Regions from separate parts of the Bacillus sp. 01N42_2 genome, predicted to be linked through region 2. Evidence: predicted binding sites of a transcription regulator. Region 2 holds the regulator's gene; the other holds the start of a gene.

Region 1 (3,415 bases), on a different contig from region 2:
GTAATCGGCGTGATGCTTGTAGCGGGATGAAGAAGCGATCGGTGAAGCCAAGTCACTGATCGGCTGGTCTTCGTAACGCCACTGGTCTGTCGCAAAGTAGAAAAATGAGGTGCCGTTTTGCAGCTTAGGCACGCCTTCCCAGTCCTTTGCGGTTGCGATCGTTTGCCACCCTTCAGCCGGACGGAGCTTTTCCTGCCCGACATAATGAGCCCAGCCTCCGCCGTTTACGCCTTGGGCGCCTACGAGTAAAACAAGATTTAACACCGCGCGGTAGATTGTGTCGGAATTGAACCAGTGGTTAATCCCCGCTCCGACGATAATCATGGATCTGCCGTCAGTATCAATCGCATTTTGAGCAAACTCTCTCGCAATCTTAATGACAGCTTCTTTTTTGATTCCTGTGATCTGTTCCTGCCAGCCAGGTGTAAACGGCTCAGGATCATCATAAGATGCGGCTGATTGTCCGCCGATGCCCCGGTTCACGCCGTAATTGGCCAATATCAAGTCAAACACGGTCGTGACGTACGTCTCTTCGCCGTTCAGATCCAGTTTTTTAATAGGAAGATCCCGCTTGAGCACTTTGTTTCCGTCATTTGAAAAATACGGAATGCGCACCGAGCCGATTTCGTCCTCTATTCCAAGCACAGAGAGACGGGGTTCAATCGGTTCCCCGGTGTCTTCATCGATCATATGCAGGTTCCATTTCTGCTGCCCGTCCCAGCGGGAGCCCATTGTCCCTTGCGGTATGGCAAATTCGTTAGTCTGTTCATTCCAGACTGCAGGCTTCCATTGATCATGCTTTGTCTGCCGCCCGATATCCTTCGCATGCAGAAACCGGCCCGCTGTGTATACACCGTTTTCTTTTGACAGAGTGACGAGGAATGGAAAATCCGTGTATTGCTTCGCATACTTGATAAACCGCTCCGTCTCTTGATTCACGTAAAATTCCTGCAAAATGACATGCCCCATTGCCATCGCAAGCGCCCCGTCAGTCCCTTGGCGGATACTGAGCCAGTCATCGGCGAACTTTGAGGATTCCGCAAAATCCGGACTGATCGAAATGACCTTAGCGCCTTTATAGCGGGCTTCCGCCAAAAAATGTGCGTCAGGCGTTCTCGTTAACGGAACGTTGGAACCCCATGTGATGATATAGCCTGAATTGTACCAATCACTGCTTTCCGGAACGTCCGTCTGGTCGCCCCAAATTTGCGGGGACGCCGGCGGAAGATCCGCATACCAGTCATAGAAACTGAGCATAGGACCGCCGATTAAAGACATGAATCGCGAACCTGATGCGTGGCTGATCATGGACATCGCCGGAATCGGAGAAAAGCCGACATTCCGGTCAGGCCCGTATTTCATGACTGTATACAGCAGAGAGGCTGAAATCAGCTTCAGCACCTCAGACCATTCAGCGCGCACAAATCCGCCTTTCCCTCTTGCCTGTTTATAAGACTTCGCTTTTTCAGGGTTTTCAACAATTGATTTCCAGGCATCAAGCGGATTTTGATGCGCCTGCAGTGCTTCCCGCCACAAATTGACCAGCACACCGCGCACGTACGGATATTTCACACGGAGCGGGCTGTAGATGTACCACGAAAAACTGGCGCCCCGCGGACAGCCTCTCGGTTCGAAATCAGGCATATCCGGGCCTGTTGATGGATAATTCAAGTTTTGTCCTTCCCACGTGACAATTCCGTTTTTCACGTAAATATTCCAGCTGCAAGAACCCGTGCAGTTGACGCCGTGGGTGGAGCGAACGACTTTGTCGTACTGCCATCTGTTTCTGTATACATTCTCCCAATCACGATCTTCGCTAGTGGTTTGGCTATGTTTATTTGAATGATGTTCGATAGGAGAAAAATAGTTTAATCTCCTGAACAGCGGACTCATTTTCTTTTTCTTCATGATCGTTCACTCCTTCTGAGTCAGGTGATGCTACATACACTATAAACAGGGAGAGCGCATTTCCTTGTGAACTATGTCACACACTCTGCTTTATTCACAAAACGTTCACACAAAGGAGCAGGAAAGACGGCGGCGTTCATGGCAGGACGTTTTCTTTCAAAGAAAAAAACCGGCTCTATTTAAGAACCGGGCTCGGCGTTTTCATCGCGTGATGTATGCAGGTACCTCAAAAACAACTGATAGGAACAAAAGACATTTTGCTGAAGCATCGCCAAAAAATTCATTTGCAGCCGCGGATGGTAAGACATCATCTGCTTAAAAACGGAATATGGAATATGTAGTGCCAGAATGTCCGGTGAGGCATTGACTGAGATAAAAGGCGATAAAGAATGCCCGCCTTTTTCATCAATCGGAAACACATCGCCTTTTTCCCACAGCGCAACGGTTTGCGATCCTTCAGGCAGCCTGCTGTCCTTAAAACGGATACTGCCTTTTAATACAATATAAACGGATTGTGAATGAAGAAAGGATGGGGACTGATCAGATGATCCGCTGATAAACGTCCCGTTTTTCAGCAAAGTTTCGACAATGGACAGGGGCACTTCGTTAAACATAGGAAGTTGTTTCAGAAATAATAAATAGTCACACTGATTCATAGGAAAGCCTCCTGTGCTGATGATAGCTTTAGTGTAGCCCGATTGAGCCTGTGCGGCAGTGATGTATTTCACAGCTTGTATGATGAATATCACTTATCAGGAGGATGCCTGCATTTATAATGACATACAAAAGGAGGATTTCGATGAAGGTGATGATTCCGAATCAGCACGGCGCATGGGCGATGCTGCTGATTCCGTTTTTACTCGGCATGGTCAAAGGAGGCCCGGTTTTCTGGCATATTCCGCTCCTTCTGGGCTGGCTTTTCCTTTACTTAACGGTTTATCCCGTTTCGCTCGCCTTGAAAAAGAAACGGCTCAAACCCTATCAAAAGTGGATATCTATTTACGGTTTTCCGGCCTGCTGCTTTTTGATCATTTCTATCTATCATAAACCGCAGCTCGTCTGGGTCGGCCTTTCTTTATTGCCGCTGTTTCTTATCCATATGCATTATGCCCGCCGAAAAAACGAACGGGCACTCGTGAATGATATGGCGGGAGTTTTGTTCTTTTGTTCAGGCGGGCTTGCGAGCTGCTGGCTTGGGACGGGAACCCTTGACGGCTGGGCTTGGTTTATTCTCTCTCAATCTGCTTTATTTTTTATCGGAAGTTCCTTTTATGTGAAGTCAGTCATCCGGGAGAAAAAAAAACAGAACATTTGCGTACTGGTCATGGGGCTATCATTTGCTGCTCCCCTTTTTATCGTGTCTTCTCGGAGCAGGCTGGGCATTTCTCGCTTTTATCCCCAGCAGTTTGCGGGCGTGGTTTTTTTCACGGGAGAAATTGGCCCGCGAAAACGATCGGCATTCTGGAAATCTCAAATGCCGGCTTCTTTTTCGCCGTCATGTGTATAT
Region 2 (3,415 bases):
CGCTCATGATTATCGTTTCTTCTATCGTCGGGCCGATTCTTGAAGAAATCATTTTCCGGAAGATCATCTTCGGTGTATTATATGAAAAAACGAATTTCTTTTTCGCCGGACTGATCAGTTCCGTCATTTTCGGCATTGTGCACCAGGACCTCACACACCTGCTGCTATATACGGCTATGGGCTTTACCTTTGCGTTCTTGTATGTGCAGACGAAACGGATTATTGTGCCGATATTCGCCCATGTCATGATGAATACCATTGTCGTGGTCATGCAGCTCGGCCCCGCCCAAAAATATATTGAACAGCATAGTGAACAAATGCAATTAATTATTGGAGGATTGTTTGTATGAGGAACCCAATGACTTGGGGCTTGATTTATTTCGCAGTCGGCTGTATCTTTACGTATTTGGCCGCAAGCTCGCCGGGAAGCATGTGGTCTTTTTATTCCATACTGCTGATGGTTTTCGCCGCTTATAATATCAGCATCTCGTTTAAAATGTTCGCTTTCTCATTTAAAGTGAAGAAAAATCAAAAATAAAAGAAAAGCCATTTCTCATCATGGAGAAATGGCTTTTTTTATGCTGATACGTCCTGATCGGATTCGCTGCTGCCGGTCTGCCTTTTCCGGTACGCCGCTTTTGAGATTAGGATACTGATCTCATATAAAATGCAAAGCGGAATCGTAATCATCAAGTGAGACAGCAGCTCAGGCGGCGCAATCATCGCGGCGATCACGAGCAGCACAAAATACGCGTACTTCCTGATCTTCGATAAAAACATCGGCGTGACAACCCCGAGCCTCGTTAAAAACATGATCAGCACCGGCATCTGAAACAGCAGCCCGAACGGAATCGTCAGCTGCAGCAGAAAATGAAAGTACTCGCTGATTCCGATCACCTGATTGACATCCAAGTCATTCGAGACCCGCTTCATAAAATCAACGACCAGCGGAAATAAAATATAATAAGAAAATGACACACCGCCGACAAACAGCACGATCGAAATCGGAATATAGCTGAGTGTTACTTTGCGCTCCTTTTCATACAGCCCCGGGCTGACAAACGCCCAAATCTGATAGAGAATAATCGGCGAAGTCAAAATGATGCCGATAATAAACGCGAACTGCAAAAAGATAAACAGCGGATCCGTCAGGTTAAAAGCATTAAGGGTGAGCTCTTTTACTTCATCGGCTTTTTGAAGATACACAATGATAGGTTTTGCCAGAAAAAAGCCGGCAATAAAGAAAACCGTAAAGGATAACGCCACAATCAGCAATCGTTTCCGAAGTTCGGCAATATGCTCCACAAGCGTCATTTGATTCACTCTCATACGCGTCATCCTATCTTACTGTTCTTCTTTCTTTTTTTCCTCTTCTTCACCGGCTAATCCCTTAGTGGCGTTCTTAAATTCACGAAGCGTGTCCCCCGCGGCTTTTCCTAACTCGGGAAGCTTCTTCGGACCGAAAATAATCACCGCCACCACACCGATAACAGCCAGGCTTCCAGGACCGATCATGTGCAGCTCCTCCTTTCGTTATTCAATTTCTTCCAAAACAGAATAATGCTTTAAGAAATAAACCAATGATTGAAGCTCTACAGCTAAATCTATATGATGAATTCGAATGTGATCCGGCACATTCAAACGGGCCGGCGTAAAGTTAAGGATTCCCTTGATTCCGAGCGACACGAGCCGATCGGTGATTGACTGCGCGGCAACCGCCGGAACGGTAAGAATCGCCACGGGTTCATCCTTAATGTGAAGTTCTAAATCATTAAGATCATAGACAGGCACGCCGCCTACCTCAGTTCCTATTTTACTCTGATTCACATCAAAAGCCATAGATATTTTTGTGTTATTATTTTTTGTGAAATTATAGTGAAGAAACGCCGTCCCTAAATTCCCGACACCGATCAAAATGACGTTCGTCGTTTCATCCTGATCCAATGTTTTTCTGAAAAATGACAGCAGGTAATCCACATTATAGCCGTATCCTTTTTTGCCGAGCGCCCCGAAATAGGAAAAATCCCGGCGGATCGTGGCCGAATCGACTTTTACCGCATCGCTCAGTTCAGCAGATGAAACGCGCTGCTTTCCTGACGCGTGTAAATTCTTTAAAAAGCGGTAATAAAGCGGCAGCCGTTTTGCTGTCGCCTGCGGAATTTTTGATTGATCCTTGTTCATGATTGGTCCTCCACTTTATACTCAGATGCATCTCTTTTAAAATCACCGTTTTTGCCTCCCGTTTTTTCCATGAGGCAGGTCGGGCCGATGACCATTCCTTTATCCAGCGCCTTGCACATGTCATAAACGGTCAGAGCGCAGACTGAAGCAGAAGTTAGCGCTTCCATTTCCACACCTGTACTCCCTTTCGTTTTTACGCTTGCCTGTATATGAAGAACGGCTTCGGAATCCTTTTCCTCCCAGCCGAATGAAATGTCGACGCTGCTTAAAGAAAGCGGGTGGCACATCGGGATAATCGCTGAGGTCTGCTTTGCAGCCATGATTCCGGCCACCTGTGCGACAGCCAGTACGTCTCCTTTTCCGATCTCGCGGTTTTTGATTCTGCTGTACACGTCATGCTTCATGTGTACGCTGGATATTGCAGCGGCAGTACGGACTGTTGAAGATTTATCGCTTATATCCACCATGCGGGCACGGCCTTCTTCATTAAAATGAGAAAATCCATTCATATTTAAACTCTCCTTACTTCTGATCATACACTATTTTCTCCCTGATGTCTTATCCTATAATGTTCCAATTCTGATGTATTGTTTGCTGACAGCAGGTTGATAAGCTACACTTAACTTATTATAACAGAGGTGAAATAATATGATGATCTTACAAATTAATCAGCTGTCCAAATCTTTTGGCGCTGATCCTATTTTAAACAATATAAAGCTTGAAGTCAGATCTCGGGATCGCATCGCCATTGTAGGCAGAAACGGAGCGGGCAAATCAACTCTCCTTAAAATTATCGCAGGTCACCTTTCATATGAAAAGGGTGAATTAATCAAACCGAAAGAATTAACGATGGGATATCTTGCCCAGCACACAGGCTTGGAATCCCAGCTTACCATAAAAGAAGAACTGCTGAGTGTTTTTGATTTCCTGAAAGCAATGGAAAAAGAAATGCGTTCTATTGAAGAAAAGATGGCTACGGCCGCCCCCGCGGAGCTTGAGACGCTGATGAAAACCTATGACAGGCTTCAGCAGGACTTCAAGGATAAAGGCGGCTACCAGTATGAAGCAGACGTCCGTTCTATCCTTCACGGCCTCGGTTTCGGGAAATTTGACGATTCCGTGAAAGTGCAAAGCCTGAGCGGCGGTCAGAAAACAAGGCTTGCTCTCGGCAAGCTGCTTCTGACCCAGCCTGATCTGCTTATTTTGGATGAACCGACGAACCATCTCGACATCG

Evidence for each region. The regulator Rex, encoded in region 2, represses fermentation and respiration genes when NADH is low (regulators of the CRP and FNR family bind a similar motif). The targets are predictions, from matches to a motif close to TTGTGAAATATTTCACAA.
Region 1: a site for Rex is predicted at 1,973-1,990, ahead of AC1DN5_RS02470 (nitrate reductase subunit alpha). Genes of this name have one in related genera too.

What each region holds. Positions count from the first base shown of each region.
Region 1 is NZ_JBFTRO010000001.1:468,262-471,676, forward strand. It holds gene AC1DN5_RS02470 (nitrate reductase subunit alpha) at 1-1,908, opposite strand, end outside; gene AC1DN5_RS02475 (cyclic nucleotide-binding domain-containing protein) at 2,088-2,564, opposite strand; partial or broken gene AC1DN5_RS02480 (YwiC-like family protein) at 2,708-3,415, shown strand, end outside.
Region 2 is NZ_JBFTRO010000009.1:5,722-9,136, reverse strand. It holds gene AC1DN5_RS16800 (CPBP family intramembrane glutamic endopeptidase) at 1-350, shown strand, start outside; gene AC1DN5_RS16795 (YdiK family protein) at 347-538, shown strand; gene tatC (twin-arginine translocase subunit TatC) at 577-1,338, opposite strand; gene AC1DN5_RS16785 (twin-arginine translocase TatA/TatE family subunit) at 1,345-1,515, opposite strand; gene AC1DN5_RS16780 (redox-sensing transcriptional repressor Rex) at 1,534-2,181, opposite strand; gene moaC (cyclic pyranopterin monophosphate synthase MoaC) at 2,178-2,690, opposite strand; gene AC1DN5_RS16770 (ABC-F family ATP-binding cassette domain-containing protein) at 2,830-3,415, shown strand, end outside.